DNA from 4 places in the Kocuria sp. LUK genome. Region 1 is predicted to be linked to each of the others. Evidence: riboswitches for the same ligand, from Rfam matches in the RefSeq annotation. Region 1 holds a riboswitch; each other region holds the start of a gene.
The links. A riboswitch is a leader RNA that binds a small molecule or an ion and turns the genes downstream of it on or off. The one in region 1 is predicted to bind S-adenosylmethionine.

Region 2: it holds a riboswitch for S-adenosylmethionine, as region 1 does, so the genes downstream of both, LQU92_RS01285 (PLP-dependent transferase) here and LQU92_RS09435 (MFS transporter) in region 1, are expected to answer to the same signal.
Region 3: it holds a riboswitch for S-adenosylmethionine, as region 1 does, so the genes downstream of both, LQU92_RS07515 (MetQ/NlpA family ABC transporter substrate-binding protein) here and LQU92_RS09435 (MFS transporter) in region 1, are expected to answer to the same signal.
Region 4: it holds a riboswitch for S-adenosylmethionine, as region 1 does, so the genes downstream of both, LQU92_RS14025 (O-acetylhomoserine aminocarboxypropyltransferase/cysteine synthase family protein) here and LQU92_RS09435 (MFS transporter) in region 1, are expected to answer to the same signal.

What each region holds. Positions count from the first base shown of each region.
Region 1 is NZ_JAJMZI010000004.1:321,787-326,577, reverse strand. It holds gene LQU92_RS09450 (DEAD/DEAH box helicase) at 1-213, shown strand, start outside; gene LQU92_RS15325 (DNA-formamidopyrimidine glycosylase family protein) at 253-1,092, shown strand; gene LQU92_RS09440 (stealth family protein) at 1,338-2,753, shown strand; SAM riboswitch class IV at 2,991-3,106, shown strand; gene LQU92_RS09435 (MFS transporter) at 3,140-4,612, shown strand; gene LQU92_RS09430 (LLM class flavin-dependent oxidoreductase) at 4,599-4,791, shown strand, end outside.
Region 2 is NZ_JAJMZI010000001.1:280,952-285,742, reverse strand. It holds gene LQU92_RS01295 (dihydrofolate reductase family protein) at 1-355, opposite strand, end outside; gene LQU92_RS01290 (hypothetical protein) at 580-822, opposite strand; SAM riboswitch class I at 1,459-1,571, shown strand; gene LQU92_RS01285 (PLP-dependent transferase) at 1,577-2,014, shown strand; gene LQU92_RS01280 (DUF1852 domain-containing protein) at 2,112-3,122, shown strand; gene LQU92_RS01275 (methionine synthase) at 3,119-4,162, shown strand; partial or broken gene LQU92_RS01270 (endonuclease/exonuclease/phosphatase family protein) at 4,611-4,791, opposite strand, start outside.
Region 3 is NZ_JAJMZI010000003.1:430,419-435,209, forward strand. It holds gene LQU92_RS07505 (GlsB/YeaQ/YmgE family stress response membrane protein) at 1-68, shown strand, start outside; gene dxr (1-deoxy-D-xylulose-5-phosphate reductoisomerase) at 204-1,475, shown strand; SAM riboswitch class IV at 1,532-1,648, shown strand; gene LQU92_RS07515 (MetQ/NlpA family ABC transporter substrate-binding protein) at 1,748-2,641, shown strand; gene LQU92_RS07520 (methionine ABC transporter ATP-binding protein) at 2,638-3,717, shown strand; gene LQU92_RS07525 (methionine ABC transporter permease) at 3,777-4,376, shown strand; gene LQU92_RS07530 (RIP metalloprotease) at 4,572-4,791, shown strand, end outside.
Region 4 is NZ_JAJMZI010000008.1:43,296-48,086, reverse strand. It holds gene LQU92_RS14035 (tellurite resistance/C4-dicarboxylate transporter family protein) at 1-658, shown strand, start outside; gene LQU92_RS14030 (cystathionine gamma-synthase) at 692-1,897, opposite strand; gene LQU92_RS14025 (O-acetylhomoserine aminocarboxypropyltransferase/cysteine synthase family protein) at 1,894-3,228, opposite strand; SAM riboswitch class IV at 3,243-3,375, opposite strand; gene LQU92_RS14020 (Lrp/AsnC family transcriptional regulator) at 3,491-3,943, opposite strand; gene pdhA (pyruvate dehydrogenase (acetyl-transferring) E1 component subunit alpha) at 4,196-4,791, shown strand, end outside.

The DNA of each region.
Region 1 (4,791 bases):
GTGCTCGTCTTCGACGACGACGCCGCGGCCGTGGCCGCCGCCGGTCCCGCGGTGGTCGAGACGGTCCGGCGCGGGGCCGTGGACAAGCTCACCGTGGAGAAGGTCAACGGCGCGGAGGTCCTCGGCCCCGGCCCCCTCGAGACCGCCGTGCGCGAGGCCCTGCTGGCCGGCGGGTTCTACTCGACCCCGCGCGGGCTGAGGATGCGCCGGTGAGCGCGCCGCGGCCCGGGCCCCGACCCGGAGGAGGACCCCGTGCCCGAGGGTGACACCGTCTACCGCCAGGCCGCGCTGCTGCACCGCGCCCTCGCCGGGCAGGTGCTCGTGCGCAGCGACCTGCGCTTCCCGTCGGTCGCGACCGCCGACCTCTCCGGCCGGACCGTCACCGAGGTCGTGCCCCGCGGCAAGCACCTGCTGGTGCGCACCGACGGCGGCCCGGAGGGTCTGACCCCGCTGAGCCTGCACTCGCACCTGCTCATGGAGGGCATGTGGCACGTCTACCCGCGCGGGGCGCGGTGGCGGCGTCCCGGCCACCAGGCCCGGGCGGTCCTGGAGACGGCCCGGGCCCAGGCGGTCGGCTTCGACCTCGGGATGCTCGACCTCGTCGCCACCGCCGGGGAGGACGAGGTCGTGGGCCACCTCGGCCCGGACCTGCTGGGCCCCGACTGGGACCGGGCCGCGGCGCTCGGCCGGCTGGCCGCGGTGCCGGGGCGGCGGATCGGGGCGGCGCTGATGGACCAGCGCAACCTCGCCGGGATCGGCAACGTCTACCGCAACGAGGTGCTCTTCCTCGGCCGGGTCCACCCCTTCACCGCGGTCGCCGACGTCCCGGACCTCGGGGCGCTCGTGGACCTCTCGCACCGGCTGCTGCACGTCAACCGCGACCGCTCCCAGCGCTCCACCGTGGGCGGCCCGGCCCGGCGCGGGGAGCAGTTCTGGGTCTACGGCCGGGGCCGGCAGCCCTGCCGCCGCTGCGGGGCGAGGATCACGGAGGCCCGCATCGACGACGCCGAGCTCGAGCCCGGCCGCCCCGGCCCCGGCCCGCCCCGCGACCGGGCCGTGTGGTTCTGCGAGCGCTGCCAGCCCCGGGCCTGACCGCCGGGGCGGGCGAGGTCTTATCCTGGGAGCGCCGCAGCCGCGGCACCGACCACGAGGAGACCACCATCGACACCACTGTGCTCGACACCGCCTACTTCCCGGCCCCCGAGGACGGGACGGACGGCGACGAGTTCCGCAGCGCCTCGCGCGCGTCCGCGGCCGCGCTGGAGCAGCGCGAGGACGTCGTGCGCTACAAGGGCCGCTTCGCCCTGCGGATCACCGACCGGACCCCGTACGAGGTCATGGTCGAGAACCTGCTGTTCCTGCGCGGCGTGCTCGACGCCGCCGGGATCGACCACCTGCTCGTGCGCGGCAACGACGAGCGGCCCGTGGTCGCCGTCGACCTGCGCGAGCGCACCCGCCTGCGGGAGGCGCTGGTCGCCGCCGCGGAGGGCGAGCCGTACTACGTCAAGCCCATGGACACCAAGAAGAAGACCTCCGAGCTGCTCGCCGACGGGGAGCTCTCCCACCGCCGCAACGCCCGGGTCTTCCGCCTCTACCGGCCGCACTACGCCAAGCGCTCCCGCCTCTACTACGGGGCCGCGACCGGCGTGCAGATCGAGCTGTGGGAGTTCGGCCGGGACGAGATCCGCCTGCCCGTGGAGAACTCCCTGACCCGCCGCAGCGTCTCCCGCGCCGAGGCCGTGCGCGGGACCGTGGAGCGCTTCGGGCTGCAGTGGGCCACGATCGAGAACATGTTCGCCGACCACGCGAGCGACATCGACTTCGAGATCGACATGGTCTTCTCGTGGGTCGACGGCTCCGACCCCGAGTACCGGCGGGTGCGGGCCTCCTACATGGAGGACGCGGTCGTGGGCGAGGGCGACGACCACGAGGCCCGCTTCCGGCAGGTCGACGAGCTGAAGTACGCGCTGCGCTCGGTGCACATGTTCGCCCCCTGGGTGCGGACCGTCTGGATCGCCACCGACTCGGCGCCCCCGGCCTGGCTGGCCGAGCACCCGCGGGTGCGGATCGTGCGCAGCGAGGAGTTCTTCGAGGACACCTCCGTGCTGCCGATCTACAACTCGCAGGCGGTGGAGGCGCAGCTGCACCGCATCGAGGGGCTCGCCGAGCACTTCCTGTACTCCAACGACGACATGTTCTTCGGCCGCCAGATCGGCCCGTCCCTGTTCTTCTCCCCCGGTGGGGTCACGAAGTTCGTGGAGGCCTCCACCCGCATCGGCCTGGGCGAGGGCCACCCCGAGCGCTCCGGGTTCGAGAACGCGGCCCGGGTCAACCGGAAGCTGCTGTGGGAGCGCTTCGGGCGGATCACCACCCGCCACCTCGAGCACTGCGCCGCGCCGCTGCGCCGCAGCGTGGTCACCGAGCTCGAGGAGGAGTTCCCGGAGGAGTTCCGGCGCACGGCCGCCAGCCGGTTCCGCGCCGCGGGCAACATCTCCGTGACGAACTCGCTCTACCACTACTACGCGCTGCTGGCCGGGCGGGCCGTGACCCAGGACACCGCCCGCACCGCCTACGTGGACACCACGACCGAGGCCGGCCTGCAGCGGATGGAGCGGCTGCTGGCCAAGCGCGGGCTCGACATGTTCTGCCTCAACGACGGCAGCTTCCCGGAGGTCCCCGCCGCCGAGCGCGCCGAGCGGATGCGCGAGTTCCTGGAGCGCTACTTCCCCGTGCCCGCGCCCTGGGAGAAGTAGCCCGGCTCCCCGCCGCGGCAGGGCACCGGCCCGGGACGAGGACCCGCCTCCTCGCCCCGGGCCGGTGCCCTTCCCCGTGCCCGGGCGCCGTTGCCCCGCGGGCAGGACCGGGCGGGCCCCCTGTCGTGGACCGGCACGGGCTCCGGACGCAAGTGTGACGTCATGACGGGCCGGGCCGTGACACGTCGTCGCACGGCTGGGCGCAGGGCGGACCCGGCCCCTAGCGTCGTCCCCGAGAATCATGAGCTCCGGTGCGAAGCCCTGGCTGGCCGGACGGCAACCCTCGACGCTGTAGCGGGGTGCCCCAGGTGAGGATTCGGCCCGTGTCACCACCGCGCGGGTAAGTACGGCGTCTCGTGCGAGCCGCCCGCCCCCAGGGAGATCCCATGACCGTGCCGCGCCCCGTCGCGCCGCCCCCGCCCCACGGCTCCACCTCGGTGGGCCGGTCGCTGCTGCGCAAGAAGCGGGTGCTGTCCTCCGCCTTCGTCGGCACCACCATCGAGTGGTACGACTTCTACCTCTACGGCACCGCCGCCGCGCTGGTGTTCAACAAGCAGTTCTTCCCCTCCGACTCGGAGCTGGGCTCGCTGCTGGCCTCGTTCGCGACCTTCGCCATCGCGTTCTTCGTCCGGCCCCTCGGCGGGATCGTCGCCGGCCACCTGGGCGACCGGATCGGGCGCAAGGCGCTGCTGGTGGCCTCGCTGCTGACCATGGGGGTGGCCTCGACCCTGATCGGCGCCCTGCCCACGTTCGCGACCGCCGGCTGGTTCGCCGTGGCCGCCCTCGTGGCCCTGCGCCTGCTGCAGGGGCTCTCCGCCGGGGCCGAGTGGGGCGGATCCGCCCTGCTGTCCGTCGAGCACGCCCCCGCGTCCCGCCGGGGCCTGTTCGGCAGCTTCACCCAGATCGGCTCGGCCGCCGGGATGCTGCTGGCCACCGGCGCGTTCGCCCTGGTGCAGCTGCTGCTGACGGACGAGCAGTTCCAGGCCTTCGGCTGGCGCCTGCCCTTCCTCGCCAGCGCCCTGCTCGTGGCGATCGGGCTGCTCATCCGCCTCGGGGTGGACGACGCCGAGGAGTTCCGCGAGCTGCGCGCCCGCGACGAGGTCGCCACCTCGCCCGTGCGCCAGGTGCTGCGCGAGGGCCGCCGCGGGGTGCTCGTGACCATCGGGCTGCGCACCGTCCAGCCCGCCATGTACTCCGTGCTGACCGTCTACACCCTCACCTACCTCGCCGACCGGCGCGGGGACTCCTCCGCGGGGCTGATCGCGATCCTCGTCGCCTCGGCCGTGGGCCTGGCCTCGGGACCGTTCTGGGGCTGGCTCTCGGACCGCTGGGGCCGGCGCCGGCTCGCGGTGGTCTCCGCCGCGGCGACCGCCGTGCTGATCTGGCCCTACTTCCTGTTCCTGGACCTCGGCCCGCTCGTGCTGCTGCCCCTGGTGTACCTGGTGGTCATGAACTGGCTGCACGACTCGATCTACGGCCCGCAGGCGGCGTGGTTCGCCGAGCAGTTCCCGGTGCACCTGCGCTACAGCGGGGTGTCCCTCGGCTACCAGGTCGGCACGATCGTCTCCGGCGGGATGACCCCGTTCATCGCCGCGGCCCTGCTGGCCCTCGGCGGCGGCAGCCCGTGGCTGATCTGCGCCTACGTGGGCGTGCTCGCCGCGCTGAGCGTGGTCGCGGCCCTGGCCGCGGCCGACCCGGTGACGGATCCGGCGTCCGCGCCGGGGTCCGGGCCGGGGTCCGCGTCGGGGTCGGGCCCCGCCCCCGACGCCCCCGCGGCCGGGACCCCCGCCGGCCGCACCGCCCCCGGGGCCGCCGGCGGTCCCGGACGACCCGAGGAGGCCGCCGATGCCCTCGTCTGAGCCCCGCCCCCTGCTCCTGAACGCCTTCGAGATGGCCGTGCCCGTGCACCAGTCCCCCGGGCTGTGGCGCCACCCCGAGGACCGCTCCCGGGACTACACCTCCCTCGCGCACTGGACCCGGCTCGCGCGCACGCTCGAGGACGGCGGGTTCCACGGGATCTTCTTCGCCGACGTCCTGG
Region 2 (4,791 bases), on a different contig from region 1:
TGCTGGAGGTCTCCTTGAGCTGTCGTACCGCCTCGGGCTGGAACTGCCGCTCGATGCTCGTCCGCGCCGTCGACGTTTCGTCGAGGGTGGAGGAGTAGACGATCTTGTCGGTGTCACGCCAGATCCGCGCGTACTCGCGCACGACGGCCGGTTCGGTGTCCAGCCACTCGTCGCTCTCCCAGACGCGCATCGTCTCGTACATGCGGCGGCCGTAGAGGGAGGTGCCGATGTGCCGCTCGTGCTCGTTCCAGAAGGCATGCACTTGTTCGTCGGGCACGGACCAGTCGAAGGAGCCGGTCTCGTCCTCCAGGTAGCCGTCGAGTGAGGTGTTGGCTGCGTAGATCAGCTTGCCCATGGGTGTCTCCGGTCGGACGGGGACCTCAGGTTGCGCCGTCTGGTGGGCACCGTCAAGAGCGCCCACGGTGAACGGGTCGCTCTTCCGAACGCCGCGGATGCATGACCATCGGCGATTCCTCGCCCCAGCACAACGATCTACGGTCACCGGGTCCGGCAAATCGGAAAGCCGGCAGCACCGGGAACATCTCGCGGTCGCGCTCTTGCCGGCTGATGCCGCCGGCTTCACCACCCCACGGTCGTGTTCGGCCGATGGCGGGTGAACTCCTCCAGGGCGATCTCGTCCCACCGCACTTCATCAGTCAGGTGCGGTTCCGGATCAGCCAGGTAGTGGGCCAGAACGCAGCGCTGGGCGTGTTCCTCCGCGCGGCCGGCATCCCACAGGGCGCGCAGCCGCGGGGTCCCCTCGCCCGGATCCGCACCGAGCACGGTGGTCGAGGCGGCGGTGATGTCGTTCCGGTCGGTCATGGTTCGACCCCAGGACCAGGCCCGGGACGGCGGCTTGTACGGATCGGACGACATCCCGGCGCGGAGCTGGGCGCCTGGCCGGCCACGGCGTGGAAGTCACGGACCACGTGCGGCTGGTCGCTGCAGTGCGCCGCGGCGGCGAGTCCGGCGAGGCTCCTGCCCGAGGCGGGGCGCCACGAGGCGGCAGCCCGGTGCAGACGCAGGATGCGTCGTACCAGCACTGCAGCTGAGCGGGCCGGTGCGGACGAGCTCGGTCACACGCCGCAGGTTGCCACGGTTGAGGAGCGCGGCCGGGGAGAGCCCTCCTGCGGTGCCGGCGGACGAATCCGATGGCTCCGTGCACAGCTCCCGGGGTCCGGTTGACGCCGTTCACCACGCCGTCGATGACGCCACCCCCGGCCGGGCGTCGTCTTCGCCGCGCACGACGCCGTCGACGTCGCCCTGGTCCTCCGCCGGAACATCACCGAGCCCACGATGAGGGCCGGGCGGCCGGCCGTCACAACCTGTCACAAACACGGCCCGACATCGGCCGAGCGCGACCGCCCGGCCCGAAGATTTCGCGACGTGTGGTTTTGTGACAGCCGCCCCACCGTCCGTTGGACTGCAGAGCCGTCCATCGAGTGGGATGAGCGGACCACACCATCCAGAGCGGCCGAGAGATCTGGCTCGACGACGCCGCAGCAACCAGCCAGCCGACCCCGGGACACCGGGACCGGCGGGCACGGTGCTACCGCCAGGACCGATGGAGGATCGCATGACTCACCACGCCACCCAACAGGTCCACGCCGGCCACGAGCCCGAGGCCCCCTGCCGGCCGGTGGCCGTGCCCATCCACCAGACGGCGTCCTACCGATTTCCCGATCACGCCACGGCCGCCTCGATGTTCCGGCTGGAGACCCCCGGGTTCACCCACAGCCGCACGGGCAACCCCACGGTTGCCGTGTTCGAGCACCGGCTGGCGGCCCCGGAGGGCGGCACCGGGGCCATCGGCGCCGCCACGGGACAAACCGCGCGAACGGTCGCCGAGCACCTGGCCCGGCACCCCACCGTCGGGCGCGTCCACCACCCGGCGATCCCCGCGCGCCCCGGAGCAGTCAGCACCGCGTCACCGCCGCGGCCGGAGGAACCGGCGTCCCGGAGGCCCGGACCGACGTCGTCCGGGCAGCGCCGGGGGTGCCAGGAGCATGACTGAGGCGGCCTTCGGGAGGGCAGTGCACGAGCAGCAGGCAGAGACGTTCGGGACGAGTGCGGACCCGGAAGGCAGGCCCCCGGTCCACAGTGAGGAATCGATGCAGCAGACCACCAGGACGAACGACTTCACGTTCGATATCAGCACGACCCGCTTCGACGAGGACTACTGCCCGTCGTCCAGTTCCCGGGGTACGACGAACTTCGCGAACCTGGCCCGCGGCGAGAACCGTCGCCAGAACCTCCGCAACACCCTGACCATGATCAACAATCGCTTCAACGACCTGGCCCACTGGGACAATCCCAGCCGGGATCGCTATGCCGTGGAGATCGAGATCGTCTCCGTGGACGTGCACGTCGCCGACGCCGCGGTGTTCCCCCTGATCGAGGTCCTCGACGTGCAGATCCTCGACACGCTGTCCGGTGTGCGCATCGACGGGATCGTGGGGAACAACTTCTCGTCCTACCTCCGGGACTACGACTTCAGCGTGGTGCTGCCGGAACACCACGCGAAGGTGTCCCGGTCCAGCATCCCCGATGACTTCGGCGCCTTGCACGGGAAGCTCTTCACGCACTTCCTGGACTCCGCTGCCTACCGCGAGCGGTTCGCCCAGCCGCCCGTGATCTGCATCAGCGTCTCGAGCACCAAGACGTATCGTCGGCTCGAGAACCACCATCCGATCCTCGGGGTCGAGTACCGGCAGGACGAATCCTCCTTGACCGATCGATACTTCGAGAAGATGGGACTGCGGGTCCGCTACTTCATGCCCCGCGGCGCGGTGGCACCCCTGGCGTTCTATTTCCGGGGCGATCTCCTCAATGACTACTCCAGCCTGGCACTCATCGGTCTCATCAGCACGATGGAAACGTTCCAGAAGATCTATCGCCCGGAGATCTACAACGCCAATGCGGCGGCCGGCCGCATCTACCGGCCGAGCCTGGGAAGTCGGGACCACTCGGTGACGCAGATCGGCTACGACCGCGAGGAGCGCAGTCAGCTGGCCCTCATGCAGGGGAAGTTCGCGGAGGAGCACTTCGTGAAGCCGCACCGGACCCTCCTGGAGCAGTGGGCCGCGGCCCACTCCGGACGAGAGAAGGAGACGCACCGATGAACACCCTGTTGCCCACCACCGTCGTCGGCAGCCTGCCCAAGCCCTCCTGGCTCGCGGAAAGCGAGACGCTGTGGTCCCCCTGGAAGCTGGACGGCGAGGAACTGCGCGAGGGCAAGCGGGATGCGCTGAGCCTGGCCGTGGACGAGCAGCGCCGGGCGGGCATCGACATCATCAGCGACGGCGAACAGACCCGTCAGCACTTCGTCACCACGTTCATCGAACACCTCAGCGGCGTCGACTTCGAACACCGGAGGACCGTGCGGATCCGTGACCGCTACGACGCGAGCGTCCCGACGGTCGTCGGCGCGGTGGGCCGTGAGCGGTCGGTCTTCCTCGACGACGCGAGGGCCCTCCGTGCGCGGACCAGCCAGCCCATCAAGTGGACGCTCCCCGGTCCCATGACCATGATCGACACCCTCTACGACGAGCACTACAGGAGTCGCGAAGAGCTCGCCTGGGAGTTCGCGAAGATCCTCAACCAGGAGGCCAAGGAGCTGGAGGCGGCGGGCGTCGACATCATCCAGTTCGACGAGCCTGCCTTCAACGTGTTCTTCGACGACCTCAAGGAGTGGGGCGTGGCCGCACTGGAGCGAGCGGCCGAGGGACTGCGCAGCACGACGGCCGTGCACATCTGCTACGGCTACGGCATCAAGGCCAATACCGAGTGGAAGGCGACGCTCGGGTCGGAGTGGCGCCAGTACGAGATGTCGTTCCCGCTGCTCCAGCAGTCGACGATCGACATGGTCTCCCTGGAATGCCACAACTCCCGCGTCCCGGTCGAGCTCATCGAGCTGCTCCGAGGCAAGAAGGTGATGGTCGGGGCCATCGACGTCGCCGGCGGCGCGATCGAGACCCCGGAGGACGTGGCCGGCACCCTCCGGCAGGTGCTCCGCTTCGTCGATGCGGACAAGCTGTATCCGAGCACCAACTGCGGCATGGCGCCACTGGATCGCCAGATTGCGCGGGACAAGATGACCGCTCTCGCCGCGGGAGCGGAGATCATCCGAGCGGAACTCTCCGGAGCGGCGCCCTCGACGTGACGGCCAGGGCGACGACAGTGGTGCCCTGCCCGGCGGGGTCGGCGGCGGCGGTCGAGCGGGCATCTGCCGGGACGCCGGGGCGGGTGGAGGCGGCCATGGGCACACCTCGGCAGACGTCCGGTCGGGGCAGCGCGCCATCGCCTTGGACCTGGCCCGCTATGGGTCCCGGGCTCGTCGGGTGAGGACCGTGCGCTGGAGCGACCCGTCGAAGGGGTGCAATCCTGCACGGATTGCACCCCTTCTGGGCTGTTCTCGATGGTCTCACGCCGGGTCGACACCGCGTGCTGTCACTTCGTGCACCGCGCGGGGGAGCGAGAAGATCCGGTCCGGACGGTCCGACCGGGACCAGGGACGGGAACCGCTCGCCATGTTCACACGTGTCCGTTCAGCCGGTTCACGGTCCGTCGGGCAGTCGACCCGGTGCCGGCGTGGCGACCGGTCCGCACGGTCAGCCGAAGAGCCGCTCCAGGACGTCGTGGGCGCGGTCGCTGCCGCGTTGCCGGACACCCCGGCCGGGCTCGGCCTGGACCGGGTGCTGCGCCGCACTGCCCCGGCCGGGCTTTTGCGCACGGCTGGGGACGGTGTCCTCAGCGGCGTCGAGGCGCAGGCCCCCGATCTCCGGGTTGTGG
Region 3 (4,791 bases), on a different contig from region 1:
CCGCGATCGTCGGCGCCCTGATCGTCCTGTTCATCTGGGGAGCCGTCACCGGCCGCAAGCGCCACTGACACCCGCACCCGGATCCACGGGGCCCCGCACGCCGGCGACGGCGCGCGGGGCCCCGCCGTCGTCCCGGGCCCGGCGGCCGGACCCGACACCCGCCCCGGCGGGCGAGGGCCCCGGGGTGGGGAATACTGGGACCCATGACCTCCCCCGCCGCCCCCCGCACCCGCCCGACCCCCGAGCTGCAGGCCCTGGCCGCCGCGGGCCCGCGCCGGATCGCCGTGCTGGGCGCCACGGGCTCCATCGGCACGCAGGCGCTCGACGTCGTGCGCGCCGCCCGGGCCCTGGACGGGGGCGGCCCCTTCGAGGTCGTCGCCCTCGCGGCCGGGGCCGGGCGCCTCGAGCTGCTCGCCGAGCAGGCCGTCGAGACCCGCGCGCAGCTCGTGGCCACGAGCGGCACCGGCGAGGACGCCGACCGGCTCGCCGGCCTGATCGCCGAGCGCGCGGGCGCCGCGGGCGCGGGCTCCTGGCGCCCGGAGATCCTCCACGGCCCCGGCGCCGCCGCTGCGGCCGCCGCCCACCCGGGCGCCGATCTCGTGCTCAACGGCATCACCGGCTCGATCGGGCTGGCCCCCACGCTGGCGGCCCTGCGGGCCGGGCACCGGCTCGCCCTCGCCAACAAGGAGTCCCTCGTGGCCGGCGGGGCGCTCGTGCGGGAGGCGGCCGCGGCCACCGGCGACCCGGACGCGATCGTGCCCGTGGACTCCGAGCACTCCGCCCTCGCCCAGGCCCTGCGCGGGGGCACCGCCGCGGAGGTCGACCGGCTCGTGCTCACCGCCTCCGGCGGGCCGTTCCGCGGCCGCACCCGCGCCGAGCTCGAGGCCGTGACCCCGGAGGAGGCGCTGCGCCACCCCACCTGGGACATGGGCCCGATGGTCACCACGAACTCCGCGACCATGGTCAACAAGGCCCTCGAGGTGCTCGAGGCCCACCTGCTCTTCGACGTCCCGCTCGAGCGCATCGACGTGGTGGTCCACCCCCAGTCGGTCGTGCACTCGATGGTCCAGTTCGTCGACGGCTCCACCCTCGCCCAGGCCTCCCCGCCCGACATGCGCCTGCCCATCGCCCTGGGCCTCGCCTGGCCGCACCGCGTGCCGGGGGCGGCCCGGCCCTGCGACTGGACCCGCGCGGCCACCTGGACCTTCGAGCCGCTGGACGCCACGGCGTTCCCCGCCGTCGAGCTCATCAAGGCCGCGGGGGAGCGCGGGGGCACCTTCCCGGCCGTGTTCAACGCGGCCAACGAGGAGGCCGTCCACGCCTTCCACGCCCGGCGCATCGGCTTCCCCGGGATCGTCGACACCGTGCGCGCCGTGCTCGAGGACCACGACGAGGACGGGCCGCTCACGCTCGAGGCCGTGCTCGCCGCCGAGGAGCGGGCCCGCCGGCTCGCCCGCGCGCTCCTCTCCCGCTGAGGGCCGCACCGGTCCCGGCGACGGGGACCGGACCCGCCGTGCTAGTCTGTCGGCCGGATGACGAGTCCCAGCACCGAGCCCTGGCTTGCTGGGCGGCAACCCTCTCCCGTAGTGGGGTGCCCCAGGTGAACCATCCGGCCACGGCCGACGACGGCCGGCGGCAAGTACGGCTCGACGCCCGCCGCGCTCCGCACCGCGCGCCGATCGACCGTGGCCGCCGGACCCCGGCCCTGCTGACCTCCGCACATCACGGATCCACGGAAAGGCACCCCATGCGATCGCAGCGCCTCCCCCTCCTCGCCCTGGCCACGACCCTCGGCCTCACCCTCACCGCCTGCGGCGGCTCCGCCGAGGAGTCCTCCGGCGAGGGCGCCCTCGCCGACGGCAAGGTCACCATCGGGGTGGTCGGCACCGACCCCACCCACGACGCCCTCAAGCAGCTCGCCGAGGAGCAGGGGATCACCGTCGAGTACGTCGACTTCTCCGACTACAACCAGCCCAACCCGGCCACCGAGTCCGGCGACGTGGACATGACCTGGTTCCAGCACATCCCCTTCCTCGCCGACTACAACAACTCGGCGGGCGGGTCCATCACCCCGGTCGGCTCGACCTCCATCTACCCCCTGGGCCTGTACTCGAACCAGTACGACTCCGTGGAGCAGTTCCGGGAGGGCGACGAGATCGCCGTCCCCAACGACGCCGTGAACCTCTCCCGGGCGCTGATCGTGCTCGAGTCCGCCGGGCTGATCGAGCTCACGAGCGACACCCTCATCCCCACGGAGCTCGACGTCGACACCGAGGCCTCGAAGGTGCGCGTCACCCCGGTCTCCGCCGAGCAGACGGTGCTCTCCCTCGACTCGGTCGCCGGCTCCGTGATCAACAACGACTTCCTCTCCCGGGCCGACATCGACCCGAAGTCCGCCCTGGCCCAGGACGACCCCGAGGCGGAGGGCTCCCGCGCCTACGTCAACCTGTTCACCACGACCGAGGAGCTCGCCGACGACGAGACCCTGAAGCAGGTGGCCGGCCTCTACCACGAGCAGCCCGTGATCGACGCGGAGATGACGGAGACCAAGGGCACCGCCGTGCCGCTGCAGCTGGAGCAGGAGGAGCTGCGCGAGCTCACCGAGCGCTACCAGCAGGAGCTGAAGGACCAGCAGAAGTGAGCGCGGCCGAGCCCGGCCGGCCGGGCCCGCCCGGGCGCCCCGGTGAGGTGCTCGTGTCCTTCCGCGAGGTCTCCAAGGTCTTCCGCACCGGCAGCGGGCGCGCCGCCCGCGAGGTGCGCGCCGTCGACGACGTCACCCTCGACGTCCACCGCGGGGAGATCTTCGGGGTGATCGGCTACTCCGGCGCCGGCAAGTCCACCCTCGTGCGGCTGATCAACGGCCTCGAGCCCGTCACCAGCGGCTCCCTGACCGTGGCCGGCGTCGAGGTCGCCGGGCGCACCGAGACCGAGCTCGCCCCGGTGCGCCGGGACATCGGGATGATCTTCCAGCAGTTCAACCTCTTCACCTCCCGCACCGTGGCCGGCAACGTCGAGTACCCGCTCAAGCGCGCCGGCTGGGACAAGGAGCGGCGCCGGGAGCGGGTCGCGGAGCTGCTGGAGTTCGTGGGCCTGGCCTCGCGCGCCGGCAACTACCCCGAGCAGCTCTCCGGCGGGCAGAAGCAGCGCGTCGGCATCGCCCGCGCACTGGCCACGAGCCCCGAGCTGCTGCTCGCCGACGAGTCGACCTCGGCCCTGGACCCGGAGACCACCCAGGAGGTCCTCCAGCTGCTCCAGCGGGTCAACCGCGAGCTCGGCATCACGATCGTGATCATCACCCACGAGATGGACGTGGTGCGCACGATCGCCGACCGCGTGGCCGTGATGCAGGACGGCCGGGTCGTGGAGCACGGCCCCACCGTCGACATCTTCGCCCGCCCGCGCACCGAGACGGCCCGGCGCTTCGTGTCCTCGGTGATGCACACCGTCCCGGACGAGCGCGACCTCGAGCGGCTGCGCCGGGCCCACCGGGGCCGGCTCGTGATCGTCGACGTCGGCGACGGCATCGACATCGGCGGCCCGCTCTCCGACGGCGCCGCCCACGGGGTGCGCTTCACCATCGCCTACGGGGGGATCAGCGTGCTGCAGGAGCAGTCCTTCGGCTCGCTGACCCTCGAGCTGACCGGCCCGGACCCGGCCGTGCAGGACGTGGTCGAGCAGCTGGGCCGGGTCACCGAGGTGCGGGAGGTGGCGGCGTGACCAACGACTGGTCCCTGCTCGGGCCCCAGCTGCTGAGCGCGCTGGGGGAGACCCTCTACATGGTCGCCGCGACCCTGCTGCTGGCGGGGGTGCTCGGCCTGGTCGTCGGCGTCGGGCTCTACGTCACCCGCCGCGGCAACATCCTGGAGAACCGGGCGGTGCACTCGGCGATCAACGTCGTCGTGAACTTCGTGCGGCCCATCCCGTTCATCATCCTGCTCGCGGCCCTCGGGCCCCTCACGCAGAACGTCGTGGGCACCCGGCTGGGGCCGAACGCGGCGATCTTCGCGATGACCATCGGGGCGATGTTCGCCGTGGCGCGCATCGTGGAGCAGAACCTGATGAGCGTGGACCCCGGCGTCGTCGAGGCCGCCCGCTCCATGGGCGTGTCCCGGTGGCGGATCATCACCACCGTGATCCTGCCCGAGGCGCTGGGCCCGTTGGTGCTCGGCTACACGTTCCTCGTCATCGGCATCACCGACATGTCCGCCATGGCCGGTGCGATCGGCGCCGGCGGCCTGGGCGACTTCGCGCTGCGGCTGGGCTACCAGCGGTTCAACGACGAGGTCACGTGGGCGGCGGTCGCCGTGATCGTGGTGCTGGTCCAGCTGGTCCAGTTCGCCGGCAACCACCTGGCCCGGCGCATCCTGCGCCGCTGAGCGCACCGGGCGCACCGACGGCCGGCCCCACCCGCGCAGGGAGGGGCCGGCCGTCGTCGTCCCCGGCTCCCGGGCCGCTCCCGGCCCCGGTCCGGGCGCCGCCCGGGCCGATGGTGCACACTGGTTCCCGCCGTGCCTCGCACGGCACCGCCCCGGCGCCCGCCGCGGGCGCCCGACGACCCCGGAGGTCCCCGGATGGGCACGGCCCTGTTCCTGGTGGGCGTGGTGCTGGCCGCCGTGGCCATCGCCGCCTCGATCGCGCTGCACGAGCTCGGCCACCTGGTGCCCGCCAAGCTGTTCGGGGTGCGCGTGACCCAGTACATGGTCGGCTTCGGGCGCACCCTCGTGTCCGTCCGGCGCGGGGAGACCGAGTACGGGCTCAAGGCCGTCCCGCTGGGCGGCTACGTGGCGATGG
Region 4 (4,791 bases), on a different contig from region 1:
GGTGGCCAGCCAGTCCGTGGCCGTGGCCGCCGCGGCCCTGGACCCCGTGGTGGGCAGCGGCGCCGGGCGCCACGTCCTGTCCGTGGTCGCCGTGGTCTGCTGGTCGGTGGGGCTGTTCCTCTACGCCGCGGTGGGGGTGCTGGTCGCCCTGCGCATGATGCTCTACCGGCTGCGGCCGGTCGACCTCACCCCTCCGTACTGGGTGGCGATGGGCGCCTGCGCCATCACCGTGCTCGCGGCCTCGCGGATCGTGGAGATGTCCGACACCCCGATGGTGGCGGTGGTCCGCGGCCTCGTCGCCGGGCTGGGCGTCGTGTTCTGGGCCTTCGCCACGTGGCTGGTCCCGGCCCTGGTGGCCGCCGGGTGGTGGCGGCACCGCGTGCACGGGGTGCCGCTGCGCTACGAGTCCTCCCTGTGGAGCGTGGTCTTCCCGCTCGGCATGTACGCGGTGGCCAGCATCTACCTGGGCCGGGCGGACGAGCTGCCGCTCGTGGGCGCGGTGGGCGCGGTCTGGCTGTGGGTGGCCCTGGGCGCCTGGACGGTGGTGGCCACGGCCATGGTCGTGCACGTGGTCCGGCGCCTGGTGCTGGGCCGGCAGGACCCCGCCCCCGTGTGGCCGGAGCCGGACCCCGCGGCCCGGCCGGACGGCACCGCCTGACCCGGCCGGCCGGCACCGCCCGGCCCGGCCGGGTCAGGCGGTGAGCGCCCGCTCGAGGTCCTCGAGCTGGTCCTCGACGTCCTCGATCCCCACGGACAGCCGCACCAGGTCCACCGGGACCGCCAGCGCGGTGCCCCTGACCGTGGCGTGGGTCATCTCGGAGGGGTAGCAGATCAGGGACTCGACCCCGCCCAGGCTCACGGACAGCGCGTACAGCCGCGTGCCCTCCGCCACGGCGCGGGCCGCCGCCTCGCCCGCGGCCAGGCGGAAGGAGACGATGCCGCCGAACCCGCGCATCTGCGCGGCCGCGAGGTCGTGGCCCGGGTGCTCGGGCAGCCCCGGGTAGAGGACCTGGGCGACCTCGGGCCGGCCGAGCAGCCACTCGGCGATCCGCTGCGCGTTCTGCTGGTGTCGCTCCATCCGCAGGCTCAGGGTCTTCAGCCCTCGGGCCGCCAGCCAGCTGTCCTGGGGGCCGGCCACGGCCCCGGCCGCGAACTGCTGGAAGCCGACCGCCTCGGCCAGCGGGGCGCCGCGCCACTGCGCCGCGCCGACGACGACGGCGCCGCCGAGGACGTCGGAGTGCCCGCCCACGTACTTGGTGGTGGAGTGCACCACGGCGTCCGCGCCGAGCAGCAGCGGGTTCTGCAGGTACGGGGAGGCGAAGGTGTTGTCCACCACCAGCAGCGCCCCGGCCGCGTGGGCCAGCTCCGCCCACGCGGCGACGTCGGCGATGCCGAGCAGCGGGTTGGACGGGGTCTCGAGCCACAGCACCCTGGTGGTGCCCGGGCGGACGGCGGCGCGCACGGCGTCGGGGTCGGTGCCGTCCACGGGGGTGGAGTCGATCTGCCACGGGGCGAGCACCCTGGTGATCAGCCGGTTCGTGCCGCCGTAGCCGTCGGCGCCGAGCACCACGTGGTCGCCGGGGCGCAGGACGGCGCGCAGCAGGGCGTCCTCCGCGGCGATCCCCGACGCGAAGGCGAACGCCCGTTCACCGTGCTCGAGGGCCGCGAGCTGGGTCTCGAAGGCGCTGCGCGTGGGGTTGGAGCCGCGGCTGTACTCGTGCCCTCCGCGCAGCACGTTGATCCCGTCCTGGACGAACGTGGAGGTCTGGTGGACCGGCGGGATCACGGCGCCGGTGAGCGGGTCGGGGGCCTGCCCGGCGTGGACGGCGGTGGTCGTGAACCCCGGGGCGCGGGCGCCGGTGGGCACGGGGCCCGCCGCGGAGGTGGTGGCGGTCATCGCAGGGCTTCCTTCCGGGGCGTGCGGTCGAGGACGGCGTCGAGGGCCTGGCGCAGGTCGGCCACGAGGTCCTCGGGGGCCTCGAGGCCGACCGAGAGCCGCACCGTGGTCGCGGCGATCCCGCCGGCCCGGCGCTGCTCGGGGGTGAGCCGGCAGTGGGTCATCGCGGCCGGGTGGGCCACGAGGCTGCGGGTGTCGCCGATGTTGGCGACCAGCTTGAACAGCCGCAGGGAGTCGACGAACGGCCCCACCGCGTCGTCGGGGGCGGCGAGGTCGAAGGAGAAGACGGAGCCGGTGCCGCGCGGGAAGTCCCGGGCGGCGATCCCCGCGCCGGGGTCCCCGGGCAGGCCGGGGTGGTGGACGCGGGCGACGGCGGGGTGCCCGGCGAGGAACTCGGCCACGGTCAGCGCGGAGGCGGTGTGGCGGGCCACGCGCAGCTCGAGCGTCTCGGTGCCCTGCAGGATCTGGGCGGCGTTGAACGGGGAGAGGGTCGTGCCGAGGTCGTGGACGTACTTGGCGCGCACCAGGTGCAGGTAGGGGCTGGCCCCGGCGCACCGGTCGACCAGGCTGCGCCCGCCCCAGCGGGGCCGGGGCTCGGTGAACTGGGGCCACCGGCCGGGGCGTGCGCTCCAGTCGAAGGTCCCGCCGTCCACGACGACCCCGGCGAGGGCGTTGCCGTGCCCGCCCAGGAACTTGGTCGCCGAGTGCACCACGACGTCCGCGCCGTGCTCGAGCGGGCGGTACAGCGCCGGGGAGGCCAGGGTGTTGTCCACGACGACCGGCACCCCGGCCGCGCGGGCGACGCCGGCGATGCCGGGCAGGTCGGGGAGGGTGGCCAGCGGGTTGCCGATGGACTCCAGCAGGAACGCCCGGGTGTCCGGGCGCACGGCCGCCGCCCACGCCCCGGGGACGGCCGGGTCCACGAAGTCGACCTCGATGCCGCAGTCCGCGAAGGAGTCGGTGAGCAGGTCCACGGTCCCGCCGTAGAGCTTCTCCGAGGCCACGAGGTGCTTGCCTCCGCCCTGGCCCAGCAGGGCCAGCAGGGCCACGGCCACGGCCGCCTGGCCGGAGCCGGTGGCCACGGCCCCGGTCCCGCCCTCGAGGTCGGCCACGCGCTGCTCGAGCACCGCGACCGTGGGGTTGCCGGTGCGGGTGTAGGTGAAGCCCGGCCGGGTCTGGGCGAACATCTCCCGCGCGGTGGCGTGGTCGGGGAACTCGTAGGCCGCGGACTGGTAGATCGGCACCGTGAGGGTGCGCGGGCCCGGGTCGGTCCCGGCGCCGGCGTGGATCTGCCGGGTCGAGAGGTCGTGGTGGGTCACAGGGACGGACATCGCGGTGCTCCTCGCGCTCGCTCTTGCCCGCACCGGTCACCGGCGGAGCCACCGCCGGGGTGCGGGCCGCTTCCTCATCCGAACCACCCGATGAGCATGGGGTTGGTGCGCGGCCCAGTCGGAGCTTGGCAGCCGCGTCTCGTGAAGCGGGCACCAACCTACCGGCCCGGCCCCCCGGGACCCGGAGCGACCGCAACATGACGGAGGTGACGCCGTGTGACGTCGTCCCGTCGCCCGCAGGACGCACCGCGGGAGGACGGGCTCAGGCGCGGGTGTCGATGTCCTCGAAGATCAGGAACGTCTGGGTGTCCACGACCCCGGGCAGCTGCTGGACGTGCTCGAAGATCACCTGGCGCAGGTGGACGGTGTCCACGGCCCGCACCAGCAGCATGACGTCGAAGTTCCCGCCCACCAGGGCGATGTGGTGGACCGCCGGGATCTCCTGCAGCTGCGCGCACAGCTCCCGCCAGGTGTTCTGCTCGAGCTTGAGCGTCACGTAGGCCGAGGCCTGCAGCCCCGCCCGCACCGGGTCGATGACGGTGCTGTAGCGCAGGATCACGCCCTCCTCCCGCAGCCGGTTGATCCGGGCGTAGGCGTGGGCGCGGGAGACGTGGACGGCGGCGGCGATCGCGGTCACCGACTGGCGGGAGTCGCGGGAGAGCTCGGCGAGGATCTTGCGGTCGGTCTCGTCCAGGGGCACGGGGGTCGAGGGCACGGCGGGGCCTCCTTCGGGGCGGGGCGGCGGGGCGGCCGCCGGGGCCGCGGCGGCGGCCCCGGACGAATCCTTGTGGTCCATGCCACAGTAGAACATTTCGTCCATCCGGAATACCGCCTGTACGCCGATCTTCTGCAATATCCCGACCGCGTGGATACGAAGCGGAGCTTCTCCGCATACTTGGCGGACGGAACACGTCACGCCCACCCGCCTCCCGCGCCACGGCGCCCGGGACCGACCGAGGGGGAACCCATGAGCCAGACCGTCGAGAACGCCGAGCCGCTCGGCGGGGCCGAGGACCCGATCCTGCGCGCCTCCCGGAGCTTCGGCATCACCCCGGAGCAGTACATGCTCCCCGCCCGGGGCGAGATCCGCCTGGTGGACCCCTCCGGCCGCCTGCGGCCCCCGGAGGAGCAGGGCACCGAGCCGGGCCACGAGTACCCGCTGCCGCCCGAGGACGTGCTCCTCGACGCCTACGAGAAGCTCGTGGTGGGGCGCCGGGTCAACGACCAGAACTCCGCCCTCGTGCGCCAGGGCCGGATGGCGGTCTACCCCTCCAGCCACGGCCAGGAGGCCTGCCAGGTCGCGGCCGCGCTGTGCCTCGAGGAGCGCGACTGGCTCTTCCCGACCTACCGGGACACCGTCGCCGTGATGACCAAGGGCGTGGATCCCATGGAGGTCATGGCGATCTTCCGGGGCGAGTGGCACGGCGGCTACGACCCGCACGAGCACCGCGTGAGCATCCAGTCCACACCGCTGACCACCCAGCTGCTGCACGCGGTCGGGGTCGCCCACGCCGCGAAGCTGCGGGGCGAGGACACCGTGGTCCTGGCCATGTGCGGCGACGG